Regions from separate parts of the Streptomyces sp. NPDC045022 genome, predicted to be linked through region 2. Evidence: riboswitches for the same ligand, from Rfam matches in the RefSeq annotation. Region 2 holds a riboswitch; the other holds the start of a gene.
The links. Region 2 has a riboswitch for ZMP and ZTP ahead of AC07C1_RS12990 (bifunctional 5,10-methylenetetrahydrofolate dehydrogenase/5,10-methenyltetrahydrofolate cyclohydrolase). Riboswitches for the same ligand answer to the same signal wherever they lie in the genome.

Region 1 (14,020 bases), on a different contig from region 2:
CTCCCGCACCGGCTGCACCGCCGCCGTCCGGAACGTCTCCTTCGACGTCCGCAAGGGCGAGGTCTTCGTCGTCATGGGCCTGTCGGGCTCCGGCAAGTCCACCCTCGTCCGCTGTCTGACCCGGCTGATCGAGCCGACGGCCGGCACGATCGCCATCGACGGCGAGGACGTCCGCGCGATGGACCGGGCCCGCCTGCGCGAACTGCGCCGGCACCGCGCCGCCATGGTCTTCCAGCACTTCGGCCTGCTCCCGCACCGCACGGTCCTCGACAACGTCGCCTACGGCCTGGAGATCCAGGGCGTCGGCAGGTCCGAACGGCGCGAACGGGCCGCCGGGATCGTCGCCAAGGTCGGCCTCGAAGGCATGGAGAAGCGCCGCCCCGGCCAGCTCTCCGGCGGTCAGCGCCAGCGCGTCGGCCTCGCCCGCGCCCTCGCCGTCGACCCCGAGGTGCTGCTCTTCGACGAACCGTTCAGCGCCCTCGACCCGCTCATCCGGCGCGACATGCAGGAAGAGGTGGCCCGCCTGCACCGCGAGGAGGGCCGCACCATGGTCTTCATCACCCACGACCTCACCGAGGCCCTCAGACTCGGCGACCGCATCGCCCTGATGCGCGACGGCCAGGTCGTCCAGCTCGGCACCCCCGAGGAGATTGTCGGCTCCCCGGCCGACGACTACGTCCGCGAGTTCGTCCGGGACGTACCCCGCGAACAGGTGATGACGGTCCGCACCGCCATGCGCCCCGCGTGCGCGCAGGACACGGAGACCGGCCCGGCGGTCCGCCCGGAGGCCACGGTCGCCGAGGCTATAGAGGCAGTGGCCCGCGCGGGAACTGCGGCGCGGGTGATGGACGAGGGCCGCTGCCTCGGGGTGGTGGACTCCGACGCGCTCCTGGGAGTGGTCGCGGGAACGACCGAAGCGGGCGCCGGCGCCGGCACGGCCACGGGCACCGGCACCGTAGCCGGGGGCAGTCGTGCCGCCGGGCCGGCGCCCGTCCCCCAGCAAGCGGCATCCCACCGGCGCGGGCAGGCGACCCGACCGACCGCCGACGCCGACGCCGACGCGGAGGTCGTCTGATGGCAACCCTCACCGTCCCCACCTCCGGCACCCGCACCCCCCGCGTCCTCAGGAGCCGAGCCGCGGGCAAACTCCTCCTGCTCGCCCTCCTCGCCGCGGTCCTCGCCCCCTGGGCCGCCACCCACTGGCCCGGCGCCACCTGGCCCCACGCCCTCACCGTCGACCTCTCCCATCCGCTCGCCACCGCCAGCGACTGGGTCATGGACAACCGGGACAGCCACCCCCTGTTCCTGTACTTCTTCGGCTATGTCAGCAACGCGGTCGTCCTCTGCGTCCGCGCCGTCTACCTCACCCTCCTCGCCGCGGGCTGGGCAGGCGTCACGGCGTTCGGCGCACTCGCGGCCTGGCGCCTCGGCGGCGCCCGCCTGGCCCTCGGCACCACGGTCGCCCTCCTCAGCTGCGGAGCCCTCGGCATGTGGGTCCCGACCATGCAGACCCTGGCGCTCATGGTCGTCGCGGTCCTCGCCTCCGTGGCCGTGGGCGCGCTCCTCGGTCTCGCCGCCGGCCTGTCCGACCGCCTCGACCGGGCCCTGCGCCCCGTCCTGGACACCATGCAGGTGCTCCCGGCCTTCGCCTACCTCCTCCCCGTCGTCCTGGTCTTCGGCATCGGTGTCCCCGCGGCCGCCCTCGCCACCGTCGTGTACGCGGCCCCGCCGATGGCCCGCCTCACCGCGCTCGGCCTGCGCGGCGCCGACCCCGAGGTCCTGGAGGCCGTGGAGTCACTCGGCGCCACCCGCCGCCAGCGGCTGCTGACCGCCCGTATACCGCTGGCCCGCAAGGAACTCCTCCTCGGCCTCAATCAGACGATCATGATGGCGCTGTCCATGGCCGTCATCGCCTCGGTCATCGGCGCCGGCGGCCTCGGTGACCGCGTCTACCAGGCCCTCGCCTCGGTCGACGTCGGCGCGGCCCTCGCGGCCGGCATCCCGATCGTGCTGCTCGCGGTGGTCCTGGACCGGCTGACCGGAGCCGCCGGGGACGGCAGCCCCCGCACCCGGACGATCGGCTGGCCGTACGCCCTCGCCGTCACCGTCACCGTCGCCCTGGCCACCCGCCTCATCGGCCACCTCGACTGGCCGGCCGGCTGGACCCTGAACATCGCCGAACCGGTCAACCGCGCCGTCGACTGGATGACCGGCCACCTCTACTCCGGCGTCCCGGTCGTCGGCGGCACCGCGGACTGGGCGGGCCACTTCACCACCTGGGTCCTGGACCCCGTCCGCGACGGCCTGCAGTGGCTGCCCTGGTGGTCGGTGCTGCTGATCGTCGCCGCCCTGGCGTGGCTGATCGGCACCTGGCGCACCGCGCTGACCGCCGTCCTCGCCATGGCCGCGATCGGTGTGCTCGGGGTGTGGGAGCCGTCCCTCGACACCCTCTCCCAGGTGCTGGCCGCCGTCGCCGTCACCCTCGTCCTGGGCTTCGCGACCGGCATCGCCGCGGCCCGCAGCGACCGCGTCGAGCGCGCCCTGCGCCCGGTCCTGGACGTCTGCCAGACCATGCCGCAGTTCGTGTACCTGATCCCGGTCGTCGCCCTGTTCGGCGTCGGCCGTGCCCCCGCCGTCGCCGCGGCCGTCGTCTACGCCCTCCCGGCCGTCGTCCGGATCACCGCGCAGGGCCTGCGCCAGGTCGACCAGGCCGCGCTGGAGTCCGCGCGCTCGCTGGGCGCGACCGGCCGCCAGCAGCTGTGGCAGGTCCAGCTCCCGCTCGCCCGGCGCTCGTTGCTGCTCGCCGTCAACCAGGGCGTGGTCCTGGTCCTGGCCGTCGTCATCATCGGCGGCCTGGTCGGCGGCGGGGCCCTCGGCTACAACGTCACCTTCGGCCTCGCCCAGGGCGACCTGGCGACGGGCCTGGTGGCCGGCGCCGCCATCGTCTGCCTGGGCCTGATGCTCGACCGGGTGACCCAGCCGACCGAACGCCGCGCGAAGAAGGGAGCCTGACATGCGCATCCGTACGACCATCCCGGTGGCCGTCGCGGTCCTGGGCCTGACCACCGGTTGCGGCGCCGCCGACATGACCAAGCAGGCCAGCCCGTTCGCGAACGCCCGGGGCGCGAAGACGGTCACCCTGTCCGTGCAGTCCTGGGTGGGCGCCCAGGCCAACGTGGCAGTCGCCCAGTACCTCCTCGAACACAAGCTGGGCTACCGCGTCGACACCGTCCAGGTGGACGAGGTGCCGGCCTGGGACGCGCTCAGCCAGGGCCGGGTCGACGCCCTTCTGGAGGACTGGGGCCACCCGGACCAGGAGAAGCGGTACGTCACCGACAAGAAGACGATCCGGTCCGCCGGCGACCTCGGGGTGACCGGCCACATCGGCTGGTACGTCCCCACCTATCTCGTCAAGCAGCACCCGGACATCACGGACTGGAAGAACCTGAACAAGTACGCCTCGCTGTTCCGCACCGCGGAGAGCGGCGGCAAGGGCCAGCTGATGGACGGCTCCCCGTCGTACGTCACCAACGACAAGGCGCTGGTGCAGAACCTGAAGCTCGACTACCAGGTCGTCTTCGCCGGTTCCGAGGCGGCGCAGATCACCCAGATCAAGCAGTTCGCCAAGGAGAAGAAGCCCTTCCTGACGTACTGGTACGCACCCCAGTGGCTGTTCAAGAAGGTTCCCATGACGGAGGTGAAGCTGCCGCCGTACAAGGAGGGCTGTGACGCCGACACCGCCAAGGTCACCTGCGCCTACCCGCACACCCCGCTGCAGAAGTACCTCAACGCCGGCTTCGCGAAGTCCGGCGGCGAGGCGGCGGCCTTCCTGAAGAAGTTCAGGTGGACGACGGAGGACCAGAACGAGGTCTCGCTGATGATCGCCGAGCAGAAGCTGAGCCCGCAGGAGGCGGCCCGGAAGTGGGTGGACAGCCACCCCGCCGTGTGGAAGAAGTGGCTGTCCTGACCTGCCCTACCCGATGAGGTCGCCGGCGATCTCCCGCAGCGCCCCGGCCGCTTTCCGCTGCAGTCCGGGCCCGAACGTGACCCGGGTGGCCCCGAGTTCGCCGAGCGCGGCGGGCGAGGGGCCGCCCCCGTCCAGCCGGGCCAGGGCGTTCAGCGGCCCCTGGATCCCGGCCCGCAGCAGGGGCAGCACCTCCGGCGGGGCGAGGATCGGATAGACGCAGTCCGCGCCCGCCGCCACGTACAACGCGGCCCGCTCGATGACCCGTTCGGGATCCCGGTCGCCATGGACGAAGGTGTCGACGCGGGCGTTGACGAAGAGCCCGTCGGCGGCGGCCGAGCGGACCTCGGCGAGGTACTCGGCGTGCGCGTGCGGATCCTTGAGGACACCCCCGGGTCCCGAGTCCTCGAGGTTGCAGCCGACGGCGCCCGCCTCCAGCAGCCGCTCGACCAGCTCCTTCGGGGCGAGCCCGTAGCCGTCCTCGACGTCCGCCGACACCGGCACGTCCACCGACCGGGTGATCCGGGCGACCGCCGCGAACATCTCGTCGGCCGGAGTGGCCCCGTCCTCGTACCCGAGCGAGGCGGCCACCCCGGCGCTCGGCGTGGCCAGCGCCGGGAATCCGGCGGCCACGAACACCCGGGCACTGGCCGCGTCCCAGGGGCCGGGCAGGATCAGCGGATCGCCCTGGGCGCGCTTGAGATGCAGTGCGCGGAACTCGTCCACCTTGCTCACGGCTGGTAACCCCCCGGTGGGATGCGACGGCTGACCATCAGGCGGTTCCAGCCGTTGACGGCGGTGATGAGGCCGATGAGGTGGGCGAGTTCGGCCTCCTTGAACTGCTCGGCGGCCCGCTCGTACACCGCGTCCGGCACGAAGCCGTCCGTGACGACCGTGATCGCCTCGGTCAGTGCCAGCGCGGCCCGCTCCCGCTCGCTGTAGAGGTCCTCGGCCTCCTCCCAGGCGTTCAGCAGCTGGACGCGGTCCTCCGACTCCCCGTTCTTCCGGGCCACTTCGAGGTGCATGTCGAGGCAGAAGGCGCAATGGTTGAGCTGCGAGGCGCGGATCATCACCAGCTCGGCGAGGACCGGATCGCCGAGCCCCCGCTTCGCCGCCGCGCTGAGCGCGGACATCGCCTGGCCGACCTCCCGGTCCAGCAACCGCGTACGGCTCACTTGTGCCGCCCCGGCTGGTAGTGGCCCGGGGTCATGCGGGTGGTCACACCGAACCGGTTCCAGGCGTTGATCACCGTGATCGCGGCGATCAGCTGGGCCAGCTCGGCCTCCTCGAAGTGCTCCGCGGCCCGGTCGTACACCGCGTCCGGCACGAAGCCGTCCGTCAGGACGGTGATCGCCTCGGTCAGCTCGATCGCGGCCAGTTCCTTCGCGGTGTAGAAGTGCCGCGACTCCTCCCACGCGCTGAGCTGCACGATCCGCTCGACGCTCTCACCGGCCGCGAGCGCGTCCTTGGTGTGCATGTCGAGGCAGAACGCACAGTGGTTGACCTGCGAGGCGCGGATCTTCACCAGCTCGTACAGCTTCGGGTCCAGTCCCTGTTTGGCGGCGGTGTCCAGGCGGATCATCGCCTTGTAGACCTCGGGTGCGAGCTGTGCCCAGCTCAGCCTCGGGGCCTGCTCGGGTGCGTACTCGACGGTTTCCTGTGCAGTGCTCATGCCCTCGACCCTAGGAGCGAGGCAGCCCAGGAGTATGGTCCATTTCCATGGCGAGATCCTGGGCCACTTTGGGCGTCGACCTGCACCTCGAACCGACCGGCTCGGGCGGGCTGCGCCGGGGGCTGACCGACGCCCTGCGGGACGCCGTCCGCACCGGGCGCCTGGCCCCCGGCACCCGGCTGCCCTCCTCCCGTTCCCTCGCCGCCGACCTCGGCATCGCCCGCAACACCGTCGCCGAGGCGTACGCCGACCTGGTCGCGGAGGGCTGGCTCACCGCCCGGCAGGGCTCGGGCACCCGGGTGGCGGCGGGGGCACCCTCCGTGTCTTCCGGGCAGCGCGGGCGGGCGGCGGTCCCGCCGTCCGCTCCGCGTCCGGCGGTACCCCGCCGCCGGGAACCCGGCCGTCCCGCCCACAGCCTCGTCCCCGGCATTCCCGACCTCGCCGCCTTCCCGCGCACCGAGTGGCTCAAGGCCGCCCGCCGCGCCCTGGCCACCGCGCCCTTCGACGCCCTCGGCTACGGCGACGCGCGCGGCTCCCTCGAACTGCGCACCGCCCTCGCCGGCTACCTCGCCCGCGCCCGGGGCGTCCGCGCCGACCCGGAGACCATGGTGATCACCGCGGGCTTCTCGCACGGCCTGGGCATCCTCGGCAGGGTGCTGCGGGCGCGCGGGGTGCGGACGGTGGCCGTCGAGTCGTACGGCCTCGACGTGTACTGGCGGCTGCTGCGGGACGCCGGCCTCACGACGCCCGCGCTCCCGTACGACGCACTCGGCACCGACACGGGCGAGTTGGGCGGCGCGGGGGCGGTGCTGCTGACCCCGGCCCACCAGTTCCCCATGGGCGTGCCCCTGCACCCGGACCGGCGGGCCGCCGTCGTGGACTGGGCCCGGCGCACCGGCGGGCTGGTCCTGGAGGACGACTACGACGGCGAGTTCCGCTACGACCGCCAGCCCGTCGGCGCGCTCCAGGGCCTCGACCCCGACCGTGTCGTCTACTTCGGCACCGCCAGCAAGTCCCTCGCACCGGGACTGCGGCTGGGCTGGATGGTGCTGCCGCCGTCCCTGGTGGAGGAGGCGGTCGCGGCGAAGGGCCGCATCGACACCGTGGGTGTGATGGAACAGCTCACCCTCGCCGAGTTCCTCACCTCCGGCGCGTACGACCGGCACGTCCGCTCGGCCCGGCTGCGCTACCGGCGCCGCCGCGACGCCCTCGCCGCGGCCGTGGCCGACCACGCCCCCGAGGTACAGGTGACGGGGATCGCGGCCGGCCTGCACGCGGTGCTGCGCCTGCCGCCGGGCACGGAACAGTCGGTGGTCCAGGCCGCCGTCTGGCAGGGCCTGGCGCTGCACGGCCTGTCCTTTCACCGACACCCACAGGCCGACACCGAGCCACTGGACGCGCTGGTCGTGGGTTACGGAACCCCACCGGACAGTGCCTGGACGGGGGCACTGGAAGCGTTGTGCCGGGTGCTGCCGTAGGGGGGCGCCGGGGCCGGCACACCGCCACACGGCACACCCGACTCGACACACCGCCCCCGGCGCACCCGCGCCCGGCCCGCGGCGCATCCATGTCGCCAGGGTGCCCGCGGCGTCGTCAGGGTGCTCGTGTCTCTGTCAGCGGGCGCGTTTCCTCCTGGTCCGCCGGTGCCTCGCCGAACCTCGCCAGCAGCAGCGCCCCGGCCACTGCCACCACGAAGCCCAGCACCGCCAGCCAGGCCAGGCCCCCCCGGGTGCGGTCGCCGAGCCAGACCACGCCGACCGTCGCCGGGCCGATCGTCTCGCCGATCACCATCCCGGCCGTCGCCGTCGTCACGGAGCCGCGCTGCAGGGCCGAGGTGAGCAGCAGGAACGCGGCACCGCCACCGATGAGCAGCGCGTACGTCGCCGGATTGGCCAGCAGGCCGGCCGGCCGCAGCGAGTCGATCAGCCGTACCGCCACCTCCACCACCCCGAACCCGAGCCCCGCGCCGAGCCCCAGGAGCAGGGCACGGGTGCGGCCGGACAGGCGCCCGCCCACCGCGCCGAGCAGCAGCACGCCCACCGCGACCACCACCATCGCGTACTTCAGCCAGTCCGGCCCGCCACGGTCGCCCTCGGCGCCCGAGGCCAGCCCGAGCATCGCCAGACCCGCGCACACCACGCCCACGGCGGCCCACTCCAGCCCGCTCAGCCGTACGCGTAGCAGTCGCGCCGCCAGCACGGCCGTCACCGCGAGGCTCGCCGCCAGCGCCGCGCCCACCGCGTAGATCGGCACCGATCGCAGCGCCGCGATCTGCAGCAGGAAACCCAGCCCGTCCAACGCCAGCCCGGCGATGTACCGCCACTGCCGCAACGCCCGCAGCAACAGCGCCGCGTCCCCGCCGCCACCCCCGTCTGTGCTGGCCGCTCGCGTGGCCACCGCCTGCAACACCGTCGCGGTACCGAAGCAGACCGCCGCGCCGAGGGCGCACACCATTCCGAACAACACACAGTGACTCTAGGCGAACGGGAAAGCGCAGGGCCCCTGTACGGCCGTTCGCACCGGTCTCTAGGCTGATCCAACAGTGAACAGAATCGGTCGGTCCATACCCGGGGGAGACACGAAGACATGACCAGCCCACAGCCACAGCCACAGACGCGCAAGCGGCTCCGCTCCGGCACGGTCGTCCTCGGCGGCATGGGCCTGCTGGCCGCAGCCCTGACCGCCTGCTCCTCCGACCCGGACAAGCGCTGCGTGGACCGCGACAGTTACACCTACGGCAAGGGCTACAAGGTCGTCTCCGACAAGAACTGCAAGTCCACCAAGACCTCGTCGCACGGCAGCTGGTACTACGGCGGCAAGAAGAAGGGCTCCTGGGTGGGCGGCGGTTCCCTCACCAAGCCCGGCAAGGGCTCCGGTGGCTCCTCGGGCGGCAGCGGCGTCCACCGCGGCGGCTTCGGCGGCGGAAAGGGCGGCTCCGGCGGCTGACCGGACACTCTCACATGGAACGCCGTACGATCACCCCCCGCCCCTACTGGCAGCAGACCGTCGAGGAGCAGGGACTCATCTACCCGCTCATCCGGCACCCCGACGGCTCCCTGCGCCCCTACTGGGACGAGAGCGCCTACTACGTCTTCACCCTCGACGAGGTCGAGGCGCTGGAGGAGACCGTCGAGGAACTGCACCGCATGTGCCTCGCCGCGGCCGAGCACATCGTGGCCGAGGACCGCCTCGCCGATCTCGGCATCATCGACCCGCGCCTGGCCGCCGCGGTCACCGAGGCCTGGCACCGCCGTGCCGAACTCCCCTCCGTCTACGGCCGTTTCGACCTCCGCTACGACGGCACCGGCCCCGCCAAGCTGCTGGAGTACAACGCCGACACCCCGACCTCCCTGGTCGAGGCCGCCTCGCCCCAGTGGTTCTGGATGGCGGACCGCTTCCCCGGCGCCGACCAGTGGAACTCGCTGCACGAACGCCTGGTCGACGCCTGGCGCGCGCAGGCCGCCCTGCTGCCTCCCGGCAGCCCGCTGCACTTCGCGCACTCCTCGGCCGACGAACTCGGCGAGGACCTGATGACGGTCGCCTACCTCAAGGAGACCGCCGAGCAGGCCGGCCTCGACACCGACTGGCTCTCCATGGAGGAGATCGGCTGGGACACCCTCTCCGGCCGCTTCGTCGACAACCGGCTCCGCTTCATCCGCGGCATCTTCAAGCTCTACCCCTGGGAGTGGCTCACCACCGACGCCTTCGCCGGCCACGTCCTGGACACCCTCGACAACGGCGGCGGCACCGGCAGCACCCTGTGGATCGAACCCGCCTGGAAGATGCTGCTCAGCAACAAGGCCCTGCTGGCGATCCTCTGGGAGCTGTACCCCGGCCACCCCAACCTCCTGCCCGCCTACCTCGACGGCCCCCGCGAGCTGGCGAAGTCACCCGGCTACGTGGCCAAGCCCCTGCTCGGCCGCGAGGGCGAGGGCGTCACCGTGCACCCCCCCGGCGAGCCCGCGGCGATCCGCGACGAGCCCTGCTGCTACCAGCAGCTCGCCCCGCTGCCCGCCTTCGACGGCAACCACGTCGTCCTCGGCGCCTGGGTCGTCCGTGAGGAGTCGGCCGGCCTCGGCATCCGCGAGTCCGCGGGGCTGATCACCGACGAGTACGCCCGCTTCCTGCCCCACGTGATCCTCTGAGCACCCTCACCCTCTTCAGGCGTTCAGCACCGCCCGCAGCTGCTCCAGCCCCCAGTCCAGGTCCTGCTCACCGATCGTCAGCGGCGGCGAGAGGCGGACGGTGGACCCATGGGTGTCCTTCACCAGCACCCCCCGGTCCATCAGCCGCTGCGACACCTGGCGCCCGGTACCGACCGCCGCGGCGACGTCCACCCCGGCCCACAGCCCGCGCCCCCGCACCGCCGTCACCGCGCCCGTGCCGAGCAGCGTCCCCAGCTGCCGGTGCATCCGATCGCCCAGCTCGGCCGCCCGCGCCTGGTACTCGCCCGTCCGCAGCATCGCGATCACCTCCAGCGCCACCGCGCAGGCCAGCGGGTTACCGCCGAACGTCGACCCGTGCTCACCCGGCCGGAACACCCCGAGCACCTCCGCGCTCGACACCACCGCCGACACGGGCACGATCCCGCCGCCCAGCGCCTTGCCCAGCACATACACGTCCGGCACCACCCCCTCGTGCTCGCACGCGAAGGTCCGCCCGGTCCGGCCGAGGCCCGACTGGATCTCGTCGGCGACGAACAGCACGTTCCGCTCGCGGGTCAGCTCCCGCACGCCCGCCAGATAACCGGCCGGCGGCACGATCACCCCGGACTCGCCCTGGACCGGCTCCAGCAGCACCGCCACGGTGTTCTCCGTCAGCGCCGACCGCATCGCCGTCAGGTCCCCGTACGGCACGATCTGGAACCCCGGCGTGTACGGCCCGAAGTCCGCACGGGCCTCCGCATCGGTCGAGAAGCTGATCACGGTCGTCGTACGCCCGTGGAAGTTGCCGCCCGCGACCACGATCTTCGCCATCTCCGCGGGCACCCCCTTCACCCGGTACCCCCACTTCCGGGCCGTCTTCACCGCGCTCTCCACCGCCTCCGCCCCGGTGTTCGCCGGCAGCACCATCTCCATCCCGCACAGCTCGGCCAGCTCCGTGCAGAACGCCGCGAACCGGTCGTGATGGACGGCCCGGGACGTCAGCGTCACCCGCTCCAGCTGCGCCTTCGCCGCCGCGACCAGCCGCCGGTTGCCGTGCCCGAAGTTCAGCGCCGAATACCCGGCCAGCAGATCCAGATACCGGCGCCCCTCCACATCCGTCATCCACGCCCCCTCGGCCGTGGCCACGACGACCGGCAGCGGATCGTAGGTGGGCGCACCGTGCGCGTCGGCGGCGGCGATCAGATCCTCAGCAGCGGTCACGGCCTCTCCCGGATACGAAGTCACCTCCTTCTTACTCGCGCTCGCATGGTGGACGCGGGACCTGCGCCGACCGGCGCGCCCGGTAGGCTGACGAGCGGGCCGTGACTGGCGCGCTGGGATGGGACGGACCATCGGGGAGCGGCCCGAGCGGGAAAACAGTGCCGTGCGCCTGGGCCGAACGTGAACGCTGCCCGTACACCGTCCGGAGGTCCCCATGCCAGAGCAGCAGCACCTCTCCACCGAGTCCACCGCCTTCCGCGCCGCACTCGACGTCATCCGCGCCGTCGAGCCGCGCGTCGCCGACGCGATCGGTCAGGAGGTCACCGACCAGCGCGAGATGCTCAAGCTGATCGCCTCCGAGAACTACGCCTCCCCGGCCACCCTGCTGGCGATGGGCAACTGGTTCAGCGACAAGTACGCCGAGGGCACCATCGGCCGCCGCTTCTACGCCGGCTGCCGCAACGTCGACACCGTGGAGTCCCTGGCCGCCGAACACGCCCGCGAACTCTTCGGCGCCCGGCACGCCTACGTCCAGCCGCACTCCGGCATCGACGCCAACCTCGTCGCCTTCTGGTCCGTCCTCGCCGCCCGGGTCGAGGCCCCCTTCCTGGAGAAGACCGGCGTCCGCCAGGTCAACGACCTGACCGAGGCCGACTGGTCCGAACTGCGCCAGGCCTTCGGCAACCAGCGCATGCTCGGCATGTCCCTGGACGCCGGTGGCCACCTCACCCACGGCTTCCGCCCGAACATCTCCGGCAAGATGTTCGACCAGCGCTCCTACGGCACCGACCCGGCCACCGGCCTCATCGACTACGAGGCCCTGCGCGCCCAGGCCCGCGAGTTCAAGCCGCTGATCATCGTCGCCGGCTACTCGGCCTACCCCCGTCTGGTGAACTTCCGGATCATGCGCGAGATCGCCGACGAGGTCGGGGCGACCCTCATGGTCGACATGGCCCACTTCGCCGGTCTCGTCGCCGGCAAGGTCCTCACCGGCGACTTCGACCCGGTCCCGCACGCCCAGATCGTCACCACCACCACCCACAAGTCGCTGCGCGGCCCGCGCGGCGGCATGGTCCTGTGCGACGACTCCCTCAAGGACCAGGTCGACCGCGGCTGCCCGATGGTCCTCGGCGGCCCGCTGCCGCACGTCATGGCCGCCAAGGCCGTCGCCCTCGCCGAGGCCCGCCGGCCCGACTTCCAGGACTACGCCCAGCGCATCGTCGACAACTCCCGTGCCCTCGCCGAGGGCCTGATGCGGCGCGGCGCCACCCTGGTGACCGGCGGCACGGACAATCACCTCAACCTGATCGATGTCGCCACCTCCTACGGCCTCACCGGCCGTCAGGCCGAAGCGGCTCTCCTCGAGTCCGGCATCGTCACCAACCGCAACGCCATCCCCGCCGACCCCAACGGCGCCTGGTACACCTCCGGCATCCGCGTCGGCACGCCCGCCCTGACCACCCGTGGCCTCGGCACCGCCGAGATGGACGAGGTCGCCGGTCTCATCGACCGCGTCCTCACCGCCACCGAGCCGGGTACCACCGGCAAGGGCGCCCCCTCCAAGGCCCAGCACATCCTCGACCCCAAGATCGCGGACGAGATCTCCCGCCGGGCCACCGACCTCGTGGCCGGCTTCCCGCTCTACCCGGAGATCGACCTCGGCTGACCCGCTCCGGGGCTCACCGGCCGCTCATCGGCCGAGCAGCTCCCCGCGAGGCTCCTCCCGCGGCGGCCCGGCACTGCGCCGAGCCGCCGCGTGGCGTATCAGCGGTTCCTGCCTCTTCCCGGCCAGTTCCGGATCGGCCCCCGGCACCTGAGAGAATGGTGAGCATGGCCACTGATCGACCCCGCGTGCTCTCCGGTATCCAGCCCACCGCCGGCTCGTTCCACCTCGGCAACTACCTCGGCGCCGTCCGCCAGTGGGTGGCCCTGCAGGAGTCCCACGACGCGTTCTACATGGTCGTCGACCTGCACGCGATCACGATGCCGCAGGACCCGGCCCAGCTGCGTGCCAACACCCGGCTCGCCGCCGCCCAGCTGCTGGCCGCCGGCCTCGACCCGGACCGCTGCACCCTCTTCGTGCAGAGCCACGTCCCCGAGCACGCCCAGCTCGCCTGGGTCATGAACTGCCTCACCGGCTTCGGCGAGGCTTCCCGCATGACCCAGTTCAAGGACAAGTCCGCCAAGCAGGGCGCCGACCGGGCCTCGGTGGGACTGTTCACGTACCCGATCCTGCAGGTCGCCGACATCCTGCTGTACCAGGCCAACGAGGTGCCGGTCGGTGAGGACCAGCGCCAGCACATCGAGCTGACCCGCGACCTCGCCGAGCGGTTCAACGGCCGGTTCGGCCAGACCTTCACCGTCCCGAAGCCGTACATCCTCAAGGAGACGGCGAAGATCTACGACCTGCAGGACCCGTCGATCAAGATGAGCAAGTCGGCGTCCACGCCGAAGGGCCTCATCAACCTCCTCGACGAGCCCAGGACGACGGCGAAGAAGGTCAAGAGCGCGGTCACGGACACCGACACCGTGATCCGCTTCGACGCCGAGAGCAAGCCGGGCGTGAGCAACCTGCTCACGATCTACTCGACGCTCACCGGGGAGGGCATCGCCGACCTGGAGACGAAGTACGAGGGCAAGGGCTACGGCGCGCTCAAGACGGACCTCGCCGAGGTCATGGTCGAGTTCGTGACACCGTTCCGCGAGCGCACCCAGCAGTACCTGGACGACTCCGAGACCCTCGACTCGATCCTGGCCAAGGGCGCGGAGAAGGCCCGTGCGGTCGCCGCGGAGACGCTCGCGCAGGCGTACGACCGGGTGGGCTTCCTGCCCGCGAAGCACTGAGGCGTACGACCGCACACACGTCCGTGGGCGGAGCGCTGCACATCACTTCCGCTGCGCCTGCCCACAGGACAGTCGTGGCCGTACAGTCGATAGCCGGACGAGTGAGAACATCACAGACGCGATGACAGGAGACGACGTGCGGACCGTAACGATCGGCGTGTCGATCGCGGTCCC
Region 2 (14,020 bases):
CCGGCGACCAGATACGCCAACTGCACCCGGGCATCGGGGAGTACGCGCGTGCCGACCGGCTGTTCCTCGGCCGTGCCGTGCGGCACCTGGTCGGTGAGGTGGGCATCCGGCAGTTCCTGGACATCGGCACCGGCCTGCCCACCGCCGACAACACGCACGAGGTCGCCCAGGGCATCGCCCCGGAGTCCCGGATCGTGTACGTCGACAACGACCCGCTGGTCCTGGCCCACGCGCGGGCCCTGCTGACCAGCACGCCCGAAGGCCGTACGGACTATCTGGACGAGGACCTGCGCAACGTCGACGCGATCCTGGAACACGCCGCACGGACACTGGACTTCACCGAGCCGGTGGCCCTGATGCTGCTCGGCGTCGTCATCTTCGTCGGTGACGAGGAGGACCCGTACGGTCTCGTACGGCAGTTGGTGGACCGGCTGCCGTCGGGCAGTCACCTGGTGCTGTCGCACACCGTCACCAGCCCGTCGATGCCGGACGTGGACGAGGCGGTGAAGTTCTGGAACGAGCACGGCACCCCGAGGCTGACCCAGCGCACCCCCGAGGACGTGGCCCGGTTCTTCGACGGTCTGGACCTGCTGGAGCCGGGCGTGGTGTCCTGCTCCCGCTGGCGTCCGGACCACGCCCACGGGGGCGAGCCGGAGGAGGTCGCCATGTTCGGCGGCGTGGCCCGCAAGAACTGAGCACCGCGATCGAGCACCGTGCGAACCGAGTCCGGCGGCGGGGAACGCCCGCCTCGGTGAAGGTCCGGGAGGATCACCGCCGTGGGTGAACGCCGCCGCCGCCGGCTCCGTATGGAGGAACGGGCCCTCGACGATCCGAGGGCTCCGCGATGCCGAGACGGGCATCGTGCCTCCGGGTTCGGCTTCGGGAGCCATGCATGCGGCACGCACGACGACGGGTCGTCCGGCGAGTGACACGGCTGGCGGCGGTCGGCGGACTCCTCCTGGGAGGCGCGATGGTCGCCCAGGCGGCCATGGCGAGCGAGACGCCTCCGGCCTCCGCCAGACCGCTCAGCTCCGGTGGCGCCGGGGACACCGGCGCCGCGCTGGTGGCGCGGCTCGGCACCGCGCGGACGGCGGGCAGCTGGATCGACGCGGCCGGGCGGCCGGTCGTGGCGGTGACCGACGACGCGGCGGCCCGGGCGGTACGGCGGGCGGGGGCCGAGGCGAAGGTCGTCTCCCACAGCATGAACGAACTCAAGTCGGCCACGGCCACGCTGCGTTCGGCGCCACGCGTGGCCGGCACGGCGTGGGCGGTGGACTACCGCACCAACCGGGTCATGGTGCGGGCGGACAGTACGGTCTCCGCCGACGACTGGTCCCGGATGACGCAGGTGGCCACGCGAATCGGTGGTTTCGTGCACATGGAACGCATGAAGGGCACCTTCACCACGCGGCTGAACGGTGCTCAGCCGATCCTGTCGACGGGCGGCCGCTGCTCGGCGGGCTTCAACGTCACCAACGGGCAGCGCGACTTCATCCTGACGGCCGGTCACTGCGGTCCCGCCGGATCCACCTGGTTCGCCGACAACCAGGGCGACCAGCAGCTCGGCACGACCGTCAACAGCGCCTTCCCCGGCAACGACTTCTCCCTCGTGCAGTACGCCTCCGGCAAGGCCGGTGCGGGCGCCGACGTCGTCGCGATCGGCGGTGGCAAGGGTGTGCGCATCACCGGGGCCGCGGATCCGGCGGTGGGGCAGCGGGTCTTCCGCAGCGGCAGCACCAGCGGACTGCACGACGGCCAGGTCACCGCGCTGAACGCCACCGTCAACTACCCGGAGGGGACGGTCACCGGGCTCATCGAGACCAATGTGTGCGCCGAACCGGGCGACAGCGGCGGCCCGCTGTTCTCCGAGGGCATCGCACTCGGTGTGACCTCGGGCGGCAACGGTGACTGCACGACCGGCGGGACGACGTTCTTCCAGCCGGTGAGCAAGGCGATGACGGCCCTCGGGGTCCGGCTGATCGCGTCGGCGCAGAACGCGGGCGGGGCCCAGAGCGCACCGCCCTCCCCCGCCCCGCCGGGATCCGCCTCGCAGGGGGCGATGGCTCCCAGCGCGGCCTCGCCCGGCTCCTCGGCGCCGGTCACGGGCACAGCGGAGGGCAGGACCCTGCTGGCTCGGCTGACCGACACCCGGAACATCGGGCCGGGCCTGCTGGTCATCGCGGGCAGTCTGATCGCGCTGGTCGCGACCCGGTTCATCCGGGCCGAGCAGGACCGCAAGGCGTATCAGCGGTACTACTCGGCGACGTGGGGCTGACGGGGGGCGGCCGGGTCGGGGCCCAGGGGGCTTCCACGGCCCGGTGCGGGCCCGGAGGTGTGACGAGAAGGGCACCCGTGCGCTGACGGGTGCCCGGGACGGAACGGCGCGGTGCGCGCCGGGTGGGTCAGGCCGCCCGGTGCGACTGCGACTGCGGGGCCGCGGCGGCCCACTCCAGAACGAGGCGCTGGTACTCCGCGCGCTGCTCGGTGGTCAGTGTCCCGCCCGACCGGAGCCACAGGGCCCGGATCTCCTCGTTGACCTCCGCGGCCGATCGCTCGGAGGCGGTTGCAACAGTGGTGGACATGCTGTGAAGCATATGCCGGTCGAGGTGAAGGCGCTGTGAGTAAGTACACCGGATGCGGACATTTCGGACCGTGTTGCTCATCACGTCAATCTGTCAAGCCACAGGGTGAGTTCACACCTCGATCGGGGCTCGGCGACGCCTCATCCGAAGGTGCCGATGGTGCCGGTGGTGACCAAGGACACAGCGCCGCCCCGCTCGCGGCCGGGGCCGAGGGGGCCGTGCGGGCCGGCGTTCCCGCGCCCGCCCGCACGGCTCTCCTGAAGCATCCGGGGCGTGAGGGCTCAGGTGCCCGGCTTGCGGCCGTAGACGAAGACGTCGTCGCCGTTCTTCAGCAGCGACCAGTACTTCTTGGCTTCCGTCGGGGTCATGTTGACGCAGCCGTGCGAGCCCGGCGGGTTCCACATGCTCAGGCCCACCGAGTGGAAGGCCTGGCCGCCGTCGAAGAACTGGCTGTAAGGCATCGGCACGTCGTAGATGTTCGAGACGTGGTCGATGTCACGCCAGTAGATCTTCTTCAGACCGGTGCGGGTCTCGTAGCCGTCGCGACCGGTGCGCACCGGCACGGGGCCGTGGACGAGCTTGTTGCCGTCCTGGATCCAGCTGAGCTGGAGCGTGAGGTTCACACAGGCGATCCGGCCCTTGTTCACCGGGCACTTGCCGTCCTTGTTCGGCTTGTTCCCGACGGCCTTCTGCTTGTTCATGAGGTCCATCACGCCCCAGGTGACGGGCCCCGCGTAGCCGATGTCGGGCGTGATGCCGTGCTTGTCCTGGAAGGCCTGGACGGCCTTGCAGTCGGCGGCGGACTGCTTGCCGTCGACCGGGCGGCCCAGGAACTTCTCCACCTGCTTCTGGTACGGCCCCGCCTGCGTGGTGCAGCTCGCGGCCTGGGCCGGTGCCGCGGTGAAGGCGAGCGCGAGCGGCGCCACCAGCCCGGTGACGCCGAGCGCCACCACACCTCGACTACGTATATCCCCCATAACGGACACTTCCCTTTCTCCCCTTTTCCCCAGGGCCTCCCCGGGGTTCCCCCTGCGCGATTCCCGCGACATCCGACTACTAGACCTGCCCGGGAAGGCCATGGTTGTGGTTCCGGTCAGGCTGTGACGAAACGGTGAACTTCGTCACGGGCCTCCCCACTGCCCCCGGTCCAGTCATCCCAGATTGGACCGGGTGGGCGGTTCATCCCCCGGTCTACGCTGCGGCGCATGCACCCCGCACTCGCCGATGACCTCTCCCGGCTCCCCGAACTCCTGCAGTCCGTGCGCGACTTCGCCGCCCGTGAGGTGGCGGGGCTGGCCGAGCGGCCGGTCGCCGCGTCCGGCCGGGCGCCCGAGCCCGCTCCCCTGCCGGCCGAGGGCGCGGGTGGGGACGCCGCCCTGGCGCGGTTCGCCGAGCGGTGGGCGGCCGGCTTCTCCGGCTCGGCCGGGCCCCGTTACCTGGGCTTCGTCACCGGCGGCGCGACGCCCGCCTCGGCCGCCGGGGACTGGCTGACGTCCGCGTACGACCAGAACCTGTCCGGGGCCGGCGGTTCGTGGGCGCGGGAACTGGAGCGGGAGACGGTGTCCTGGCTGCGCGAGCTGTTCGGGCTGAGCGAAGCGCACAGCGGGGCGTTCGTGACCGGCGCGACCGTGTCGAACACGGTCGGGCTGGCGATCGGCCGGGAGTGGCTCGGTGAGCGGCTGCACGTGGACGTCTCCCGGGAGGGTACGGCCGCGCTGGGCCCGGTCGACGTGCTCTCCGGCAGCCCGCACTCCAGCATCACCAAGGCGATGTCGGTGCTGGGCATCGGCCGGGACCGGCTGCGGCGGGTGCCGTTGCTGCCCGGCGACCGGGAGGCCGTCGACGTGGCCGCGCTGGAGGCGGCGCTGACCGAGCGGGACGGCCGGCCGGCGATCGTCGTCGCGAACGCGGGCACCGTGGACACCGTCGACTTCGACGATCTGCGGTCGATCGCCGCGCTGAAGGAACACTACGACTTCTGGCTGCACGTGGACGCGGCGTTCGGCGGCTTCGCCGCGCTCTCCCCCGCGTACGCGTCCCTGGTCGACGGTCTCGACGCGGCCGACTCGGTCTGCGTGGACCTGCACAAGTGGCTCAACGTCCCCTACGACGCGGCCGTGCAGTTCACCCGGCGCCGTGATCTGCAGGTGGCGGTGTTCCACAACGCGTCGCCCTACCTGGGCCTGCCGGGCGGCGACCCGGACTTCCTGCACCTGACTCCCGAGAACTCCAGGCGGCTGCGCGCCCTGCCCACGTGGTTCTCGCTGGTGGCCTACGGGCGGGCCGGGCACCGGGAGATCGTCGAGCGGAACGTGACGCTGGCCCGGCGGCTCGGCGAGGGAATCGACGCCCTGCCCGGTCTGCGCCTGCTCGCGCCGGTCCGGCTCAACGTCGTCTGCTTCACCCTCGCCGAGGACCCCACACCGGAACGGGTGGACGCGCTGTCGCGGGCGGTCGCCGAGTCCGGGCAGGCGTATGTGACGACGACGGTGTACGACGGGGTACCCGGGCTGCGGGCCGCGTTCAGCAACTGGCGCACCACCGAGGCCGATACCGGGCGCGTGCTGGACGCGCTGGCGGCGGCCTCGGGGTGACGCCAGGGCGCCGGGCGTGCTGCCCGGGGCGCGGCCGGCCCTCAGGACGAGTGCCCCACGGCCGCGTGGAAGCCGGTGTTCACCGCGGTCAGGCCGCCGTCGACCACAAGGGAGGTGCCGGTGATCCAGGCGGCGTCGCGGGAGGCGAGGAAGGCGACCGCGGCGGCGATGTCCTCGGGCTCCCCGACCCGGCCGAGCGGGTACAGGGCCCGCACGGCGCCGAGGTCGTCGTCGCGCCCTTCCCACGCCGAGGTCCGGACCGTGCCCGGCACCACGAGGTTCACCCGGACACCCCGGGCCGCCGCGTGTCCGGCGAGGGTCCGGGTGAGGGAGCCGAGGCCGGCCTTGGCGGCGCTGTAGGCGTGGTTGCCGAAGTCCTGCATGCCGTTGACGGACCCGATGCTCACGATCGCCCCGCGTCCGGAGGCGGCGAGGTGCGGCAACGCGGCGCGGCAGCAGCGGTGGGCGCCGGTGAGGGTGATGTCGAGATCGAGCGCCCACGCCTCGTCGGGGTCGTCCTCGAACAGCGGGGTGTCCGGCGTGCAGTGGGCGGCACAGTTGACCAGCACGTCGAGCGAACCGCAGGCCGCCACGGTACGGGCGACGGCCGCGTCGACGGAGGCGCGGTGGGCCACGTCACAGGCGAACGCCTCGACGGCGAGGCCCCGTTGGCGCAGCGCGGCCGCGGTCCGTTCGGCCTCGGGCAGATCCCGGTCGGTGACCAGGACCCGGCCCCCCTCCTCGGCGAGCCGGCGGGCGACGGCGGCACCGATACCGCGGGCCGCGCCCGTGACGAGAACTCCGTGTCCTGCGAAGCGGGTGTGATCGGTCATGGGCCGACCGTACGGCTCCGGGTTCGCCCTTTCACCGGAACCGGGGGAACCCCGCGGCTCAGCGATACCCGGTGACGTCCGCCGGCTTGCCCGCGTCCTGCACCTCGACCAGGTACCGCCAGGCGTCGGGGCGGCTGCCGTCGAGGTCGGTGAAGCCGTACACCCGGGCCAGTCCGCCGCTGGAGAGGGACTGCCCGTTGAAACGGTCCACCTCGGGGTCGGCGGCCAGGGCGGCGACGGCACGGCCGGCGAAACGGGGGGTCTCGGAGATGGCGAAGTGCGGGACGGAGTCGAGAGCGTCGCGCCAGTTGTCCTCGCGGACGCCGAACTCGTCGAGCATGATCTCCGAGCGCAGCCAGCCCGGGGTCAGCGCCACCGCCGTGGCACCCCGTGAGCCCAGTTCGTGACCGAGGGCGAAGGCCATGCGCAGGACGGAGGCCTTGGCGAGGTCGTAGAAGAAGTTCACCCGGTAGGTGTCGCGGTTGTAGTCGGCGGTGCCGTCGGTGACCTCCACGACCAGGCCGCCGGGGTGCCGGAGCAGGAGCGGCAGCGCGTAGTGGCTGGTGACGGCGTGCGTCTCGACGGCGAGCAGGAGCAGTCTGAGCCCGTTGTCGAGGTCGTGCTCCCACACCGGGGTGTCCCACGCGAAGAGCTTCTCGCCGCCCCAGATGTCGTTGACGAGGAGGTCGAGGCGGCCCTGCTCGTCCGCGATGCGGTCCACCAGGGCCCGTACGGCGGTCTTGTCCAGGTGGTCGGCCACTACGGCGATGCCGTGACCGCCGGCCGCCGTGACGAGGTCGGCGGTGTCCTCGATCGTCTCGGGGCGGTCGTACTCCGAGCGGTGGGCACGGGTGCTGCGGCCGGTGACGTAGACGGTGGCGCCGGCCGCGCCGAGTTCAACGGCGATCCCGCGTCCGGCGCCCCGGGTCGCCCCGGCCACCAGTGCGACCTTGCCCTCCAGCGGTCCTGACATGTCCGGCCTCCTGTGCGGTACGACTGCTGTCGTCCTCCACTGTCCCGGGAAAGCCGGACATCTCTTGTCGCCTTTGGGTCGTCAGTGCCCCCGCTCGATCCACTCCTCCAGGTGGGGTGCCTCGGCGCCGATGGTGGTGGGGTCGCCATGGCCGGTGAGGACCTTGGTCTCCGGCGGCAGGGTGAGGAGGCGGTCGCGGACGGAGTCGATGATCGTCGGGAAGTTGGAGTAGGAGCGTCCGGTCGCTCCCGGGCCGCCCCGGAAGAGGGTGTCGCCGGTGAAGACGGTGCCGAGGCCGGGGTCGTACAGGCAGACGGCGCCGGGGGCGTGTCCGGGGGTGTGCAGGACGGTCAGGTCGGCGCCGGCGGTCTCGATGACCTGGCCGTCGACGAGGTGCCGGTCGGGGTCGCGGTCCGGGTGGGTCAGCTTCCACAGCGGCAGGTCGTCGGGGTGCAGCCAGATGACGGCGCCGGTGAGGTCGGCGAGGGCGGGGGCGGCGTCGATGTGGTCGTTGTGGGCGTGGGTGCACACGATGGCGCTCAGCCGGCGGCCGGCCACGGCCTCGGCGATGGCCTCGGCGTCGTGGGCGGCGTCGATGACGATCACTTCGCGTTCGTCACCGACGATCCACACGTTGTTCTCGACGTCCCAGGTGCCGCCGTCGAGGGTGAACTGTCCCGAGGTGACCAGTCGTTCGATGCGCGTGGTCATCACAGCACCACCACCGAGCGCAGCACGTCGCCGTGGTGCATCCGCTCGAAGGCCTTCTCCACCTCGTCCAGTTGGATGGTCTCGGTGACGAACGCGTCGAGCGGCAGCCGGCCTTGCAGATGCAGGTCGATGAGCATGGGGAAGTCACGGGAGGGCAGGCAGTCGCCGTACCAGGACGACTTCAGCGCGCCGCCGCGGCCGAAGACGTCCAGCAGCGGCAGTTCGAGCTTCATCTCGGGAGTGGGGACGCCGACGAGGACGACGGTGCCGGCGAGGTCGCGGGCGTAGAAGGCCTGTTTGTAGGTCTCGGGGCGGCCGACGGCCTCGATGACCACGTCGGCGCCGAAGCCGCCGGTCAGCTCGCGGATCGCCTCGACCGGGTCGTTCTTCCGGGAGTTGACGGTGTGGGTGGCGCCCAGGGTCCGGGCCTTGTCCAGCTTGCGGTCGTCGATGTCCACGGCGATGATCTTCGCCGCGCCGGCCAGGTTCGACCCGGCGATGGCCGCGCCGCCCACGCCGCCGCAGCCGATGACGGCGACCGAGTCGCCCCGGCCGACGCCTCCGGTGTTGATCGCGGCCCCGATGCCGGCCATCACCCCACAGCCCAGCAGCCCGGCGACCGCCGGGGAGACCGCCGGGTCGACCTTGGTGCACTGCCCCGCGGCGACCAGCGTCTTCTCGGCGAACGCGCCGATACCGAGCGCCGGGGAGAGTTCCTGCCCGGTGGCGGCGAGGGTCATCTTCTGCTCGGCGTTGTGCGTGTCGAAGCAGTACCAGGGCCGGCCACGCAGACAGGCCCGGCAGTTGCCGCACACGGCACGCCAGTTCAGGACGACGAAGTCACCGGGTGCCACGTCGGTGACGCCCTCGCCTACCGACTCCACGACACCGGCGGCCTCGTGGCCGAGGAGGAAGGGGAAGTCGTCGGAGATGCCGCCCTGCTTGTAGTGCAGGTCGGTATGGCAGACACCGCAGGCCTGGACCCGTACGACGGCTTCACCGGGACCGGGGTCCGGCACCACGATCGTCTCGATCCGTACCGGCTCGTCCTTGCCCGGTGCGATCACGCCGCGTACTTCCTGCGCCATGGCCTGGCCCCTTCCTACGATTGCCTTCCCTGCCGACCCTACGCGCGACCGATCGGTAGCGGGGCGGACCACGAGGGTGATCGTGGATCTTTCCGGCCACCGGCGGCGGCGGGCGGTCCACCGCCGGTCACCCGGGGTTCTCGGAGACGACGTCGGGTTCGGTGCCGGCGGGCCCGAAGACCGCGCTGACCGCGCCCTTGTGCCTGGTCTGTCCGCACCCGCCCGGGCATGTCTGCCTGGAAGGCCCGGATCGGCAGGTGAACTCCGGGCGCTTCTCGCGGTGTTCACCGGTTTCCTGGACGAGGTCCGCGCGTGCCTCGATCCGTATCCGCAACTGCCGTGGACAGGGGTGCTGTTCGCGGCGGACGGCACAGCCACCACGGCGCTGCCGGACCGGGTGTCGTGGTGCCGGTCCGGCGCTCTTCACGCTCCAGGTGGCGCGGTACCTGCTGCCGCGCGGCCGGGGCGTCCGGCCGGACATGGTGTTCGGCCAGGCGGCCGGGCCGATGGCGGTCGATCACGCCACGGGCGTCTTCTCCATGGCGGGCGCCGGCCACGCGGTCGGCATCCCGGCGCGGCTGCTGGGGCGGCCTCCCCCGGCCCGGCAGCGGACCCCCGCGACCCGGCCCGGCCCTCCACGCCTACGGCTGTACGCCGACCACCCTCCACCCGCGGGCGCCGCGTCTCCCCCTCTCTCCGGCCTCACCGGCCGCCCGGTGGGCTCCGAGACGGCCGAGCCGGCGTTCTGGGTGTCACCGGGCGCCTGTCCGGTTCGCGGAAGGCGGCCGGCCGGCTGCACGGGGACGGCGCCCGCGCCTGGCTGGAGCCGGGCCCTGGCGACCCGCTCACCCGGATGCTGCCCGACTGCCTGCCAGGCGCCCAGGCGTCGGCCTTCGCCCTGGTCCGGAACGGGCAGGCGCCGCGGGAGCGGACCGGCGTGACGTGACGGCGGACGGGACGCCACGGCCGCGGGGCCGCGGGGCCGCGACAACGGTGAGGGCCGTCCCGGCCGGGACGGCCCTCGTGCCCAGGTGCGGACGCCAGTGGACGGCGGGCAGCAGACCGAGCACGGGCGCGGCGGGGGCGATGAGCTGCTCCAGCTGGTTCAGCTGGTTCAGCTGGTTCAGCTGGTTCAGCTCGTTGAGGTGTTTCGCCGCCTGCAACTGCTCGGAGACCCGCGGGAGCCGGTCCTTCTCCGGTGCCGGGATGCCACTGGTGGCGAGCGAGTCCAGCGTGGTCATCGCGCCGAGCTTCCCGACGAGCGGTGCGCCGGCGTCGGCCGCGTTCGCCGACGGTGCGGCGAGGCCCGCGACCCCGACGGCCAGACCGACGGTGCGGCGATGCGTCGTGTTGAGATCATGCCCTCAGCAAACGGCGGCGGGCCCCGGCCGGACACGGGGGACGGGCCGCGCTCACCCGTGAGGCGGAGCGCGCCGCCCGCGCTTGCCGCGGCCGCCGGGCCGGAGGAGTCTCGAAGGTGGGGCCCGAGCGGTCCGTTCCACGTCGGGCCGCGGGCGCCCGAAGGAGGTCACCATGGGCACCACGACAGGCTCCGCCTTCGACGCCGAGACACTGCGCCGGGGCATAGAAGGGAACACCGGAAACACCCTTCTGTCGCTCTACGCCGACGACGCGAAGATCCGCATCGTCGACCACAACAACCAGCCCAGCCACCCCACCGTGCTGAACGGCCGGGGCCAGATAGCCGAGTTGCTGGACGACATCTACAGCCGCGACATGACACACAAACTGGAGCAGTGTGTCGTACAGGGCGACCGCGCCGCCTTCAGCGAGTCCTGCGAGTACGGGGACGGCACCCGGGTTCTCGCCGAGTCGATGGTCACCTTGCGTGACGGGAAGATCGCCGATCAGCTGATCATCCAGGCTTGGGACGAGTAGGCACTTCCGGGCATGGCCGGCGGCCGGGGAAGGTCGCGAGGGTCCAGGTCAGCGCCACGGCTGACCTGGACCTTCTCGGCCCGGGCGGACCTGGTCCTGGCCCGCTGGGGCGCCTTCGGCGGGGAGCGCCGCCCGCGCCGGACGGGACGGACCCCTCGTACGCACACTCGGTTACCCTGTACCCGGGCCGTGACTGGCGCTGAGGTGGAGAACCACCGGGGAGCGGCCCGTGGTGGATGCCGCGCGCCTGGGCGAGGAGAAGTCGAGCCAGCTCAGGAGTGTGCAGCATGACCCAGGCCCGTCTCATGGACGGCACCGCCCTCGCCCGCCGTATCGTCGAGGACACCGCGAAGAAGGCCGCCGACCTCACCGGCCGGACGGGCAGCGCGCCCTGTCTCGCGACCGTGCTGGTCGGCGAGGACCCGGCGTCCGTGACGTACGTCCGCATGAAGCAGAACCGTTGCCGCAAGGCCGGCATCGAGTCGCGCCATGTGGCGCTGCCCGCGGCCACGACGACCGCCGAACTCGTCGGCACCCTGCGCCGGTTGTCGGCCGATCCCCGGGTGCACGGAATTCTGCTCCAGCACCCGGTCGGCGACCACATCGACGAGCGGGCCGCGTTCGAGGCCATCGCGCCGGAGAAGGACGTCGACGGCGTCACCTTCGCCTCGTTCGCCACGATGAGCTTCGGCCTGCCGGGGTTCGTCTCGTGCACGCCCGGCGGCATCCTGCGGCTGCTCGACGAGTACGGCGTCGACCCGGCCGGGAAGCGGGCGGTGGTGGTGGGCCGCAGTGCGATCCTCGGGAAGCCGGTGGGCATGCTGCTGCTGGCCCGGGACGCGACCGTGACGTACTGTCACTCGCGCACCCGGGACCTGTCGGCGGCGGTCCGCGAGGCCGACATCGTCGTCGCCGCCGTCGGCCGGCCGCGGCTGATCCGCGGGCAGGACATCAAACCCGGCGCGGTCGTGATCGACGCCGGCTACAACGCGGGGAACGTCGGCGACATCGACTTCGACTCGGCCGTGGAGCGGGCCTCGCTGATCACGCCGGTGCCGGGCGGCGTCGGTCCGATGACCATCGCCACGCTGCTGGAGCAGACCGTCGAGGCCGCCGCCCGGCAGCTCGGGGCGTAGGGGTCAGCGCATCCAGGCGCTGTAGTCCATCACGTCACCGGCCTTCACCCCGTACTCGGGGTCGTCCCGGGTGAAGGTGGTCTCCAGGCCGAGGACGGCGCCGGTGCGCGGGTCGAGGATCAGCATCCGCCGGCCGCCCCCGCCGTCGCCCTCGTACGCGTATGCCTGTCCCGGGCGGCCCAGCCGGTCCGTCACCTGTCCCACGGGCCGCAGGCCGTCGGCTTCCGCGAGGACCCGCACCAGAGCCGCGGACTCCCGGGCACCGAGCGTCCAGTGGCCCAGCAACTCCGCGATGCCGTCGAGGAGTTCGAGGGTGTTCGGCGAGTCGGCGCGGACGGTTTCGGCGAGGTAGGCGCGCAGGGCGGCCGGGGTGTGCGGCGGGGGCGCCTCGGGCGGGGCATCACTCCAGCTCGGCGGGTACGTGGTCCGGCTGAGGACATGGCCGTCCGCGACCACACGCGGGTCGCCGCCCTCGTCGGTGACGACCGGGCGGCCGGGACGGCGCGGGTCGGTCGCCACGACCAGTTCGGTGTGGCTGTCGTCCGCCCGCCAGCGCACGACACGCTCCTCGGGGAGGGTGACGGGCGGTTCGCCGTCGCTCATGCTGAGGCTCCACGACTGCACGTGCGTGCCTTTTCGCAGTCCCGGCGAGCCGCCCGCAGCGGCAGCGTCCGCCAGTTCGGCGAGCTGCGCCAGCGGCACGGGCGCGGAGTGGGCGCGGACGGTCAGCGGCCGGGGCGCGGCGAGGGCGGGCTGGGTGTTCGGTCCGCCGAGCAGCGCGGCCAGGGCGGTCGCGAGGACGACCCCCGTGCCGGCGAGGCCCCACAGCAGCCGGGCGCGCGGCGTACGGCGCGTCGGGCGGGGCTGGTGCAGCGGGCGGGCGCGCGGCGTACGGCGCGTCGGGCGGGGCTGGTGCAGCAGGCGGGCGCGCGGCGTACGGCGCGTCGGGCGGGGCTGGTGCAGCAGGCGGTGCAGTTGCCGCTCGGCGCGGTGGTCCAGCGGGCCGTCGCCCAGGTGCGGGCCGTCCGTGGGGACCGGGTTGGCGTGGCGGAGGAGGTCGAGTTCGTCAGGCATGTCGGGGGTCCTTGCGCAGGCATGCGTCGGCAGTGGGCGCGGGGTACGGCGATCGCCGGCCGGAACCGTCCTCCCCGGCGGCCGCCGGGGCGTCGGAGCGGGCGCGATCCGTCGCCCGCCGACCGTCAGCGGGCAACTGCTCGGGCAGCGAGTCGACAGCCTGCACCGCGGGCACAGTACGGTGCTCGGGCGGGGAGCCGGTCGACGCCACCGCGGGCCGCGTGTGTTCGGGCAGCGAGTCGGCCCACGGCGCCGCAGGCCGCGTGCGGTGCCCGGGCGGCGAGTCGACCGACGTCACCCCAGGCCGAACGCGGTGCTCGGGAAACGAATCGCCAGCCGACACCGCAGGCCACGTGCGGTGCTCGGGCGGCGAGTCGACCGACGTCGCCCCAGGCCGAACGCGATGCTCGGGAAACGAATCGCCAGCCGACACCGCAGGCCACGTGCGGTGCTCGGGCGGCGAGTCGGCCCACGTCGCCCCAGGCCGAACGCGATGCTCGGGCGGCGAGTCGACCGACGTCGCCCCAGGCCGAACGCGATGCTCGGGCGGCGAGTCGACCGACGTCGCCCCAGGCCGAACGCGATGCTCGGGCGGCGAGTCGGTCGATGGTGCCGCAGGTCGTTCGCGGTCGATCTCGGCCCGCAGGCGGCGGCGCGCGCGGTGCAGGCGCATGGCCGCCGCGCGTCTGCCGCAGCCCAGGGCGACCGCTATCCCCTCGGTGTCGAGTTCCTCCCACGCGGCCAGGCGCAGCACCTCCTGGTCCGCCGGGGACAGCCGGTCCAGCGCCTCGTGCACCCAGGCGCCCGGAGCGTCGGCGTCGGGACTGTCCACGATGTGCCGGCCGTGCGCGGCCTCGTCGTTGCCGAGCCGGTCCACCAGCCGGCGCCGCCGCCCGTAGCCGCGTACCGCGTTCGCCAGGCAGTTCCGGGCCACCCCGTACAGCCAGGGCAGCGGCGCGTCCGGCAGGTCGTCGCGGCGCCGCCAGGCGACGGTGAACACCTCCGCCACCACTTCCTCCACCTCGCCGGCCCGCCCCTGAAGTCGCCTCGCGACATAGCGGCTGACCGCCCAGTAGTGCTCGCGATAGGCAGCGGCGAAGATGTCGTCGTTGCTCATGTTCGGTTGGTGT

Region 1: it holds a riboswitch for ZMP and ZTP, as region 2 does, so the genes downstream of both, AC07C1_RS29310 (glycine hydroxymethyltransferase) here and AC07C1_RS12990 (bifunctional 5,10-methylenetetrahydrofolate dehydrogenase/5,10-methenyltetrahydrofolate cyclohydrolase) in region 2, are expected to answer to the same signal.

The regions. Positions count from the first base shown of each region.
Region 1 is NZ_JBWKIR010000020.1:52,101-66,120, forward strand. Features, by position in the region: gene AC07C1_RS29255 (quaternary amine ABC transporter ATP-binding protein) at 1-1,075, shown strand, start outside; gene AC07C1_RS29260 (ABC transporter permease) at 1,075-3,012, shown strand; gene AC07C1_RS29265 (ABC transporter substrate-binding protein) at 3,014-3,967, shown strand; gene AC07C1_RS29270 (isocitrate lyase/PEP mutase family protein) at 3,974-4,699, opposite strand; gene AC07C1_RS29275 (carboxymuconolactone decarboxylase family protein) at 4,696-5,139, opposite strand; gene AC07C1_RS29280 (carboxymuconolactone decarboxylase family protein) at 5,136-5,636, opposite strand; gene pdxR (MocR-like pyridoxine biosynthesis transcription factor PdxR) at 5,684-7,114, shown strand; gene AC07C1_RS29290 (hypothetical protein) at 7,230-8,090, opposite strand; gene AC07C1_RS29295 (hypothetical protein) at 8,223-8,582, shown strand; gene AC07C1_RS29300 (glutathionylspermidine synthase family protein) at 8,597-9,781, shown strand; gene rocD (ornithine--oxo-acid transaminase) at 9,797-11,002, opposite strand; ZMP/ZTP riboswitch at 11,094-11,184, shown strand; gene AC07C1_RS29310 (glycine hydroxymethyltransferase) at 11,217-12,668, shown strand; gene trpS (tryptophan--tRNA ligase) at 12,833-13,846, shown strand; gene AC07C1_RS29320 (2'-5' RNA ligase family protein) at 13,983-14,020, shown strand, end outside.
Region 2 is NZ_JBWKIR010000006.1:441-14,460, reverse strand. Features, by position in the region: gene AC07C1_RS13045 (SAM-dependent methyltransferase) at 1-695, shown strand, start outside; gene AC07C1_RS13040 (S1 family peptidase) at 893-2,275, shown strand; gene AC07C1_RS13035 (hypothetical protein) at 2,403-2,594, opposite strand; gene AC07C1_RS13030 (L,D-transpeptidase family protein) at 2,864-3,559, opposite strand; gene AC07C1_RS13025 (pyridoxal phosphate-dependent decarboxylase family protein) at 3,788-5,176, shown strand; gene AC07C1_RS13020 (SDR family NAD(P)-dependent oxidoreductase) at 5,218-6,009, opposite strand; gene AC07C1_RS13015 (SDR family oxidoreductase) at 6,068-6,982, opposite strand; gene AC07C1_RS13010 (MBL fold metallo-hydrolase) at 7,064-7,693, opposite strand; gene AC07C1_RS13005 (S-(hydroxymethyl)mycothiol dehydrogenase) at 7,693-8,781, opposite strand; gene AC07C1_RS13000 (hypothetical protein) at 9,627-10,022, opposite strand; gene AC07C1_RS12995 (nuclear transport factor 2 family protein) at 10,315-10,680, shown strand; ZMP/ZTP riboswitch at 10,860-10,940, shown strand; gene AC07C1_RS12990 (bifunctional 5,10-methylenetetrahydrofolate dehydrogenase/5,10-methenyltetrahydrofolate cyclohydrolase) at 10,968-11,816, shown strand; gene AC07C1_RS12985 (CU044_5270 family protein) at 11,820-12,890, opposite strand; partial or broken gene AC07C1_RS12980 (RNA polymerase sigma factor) at 13,507-14,007, opposite strand.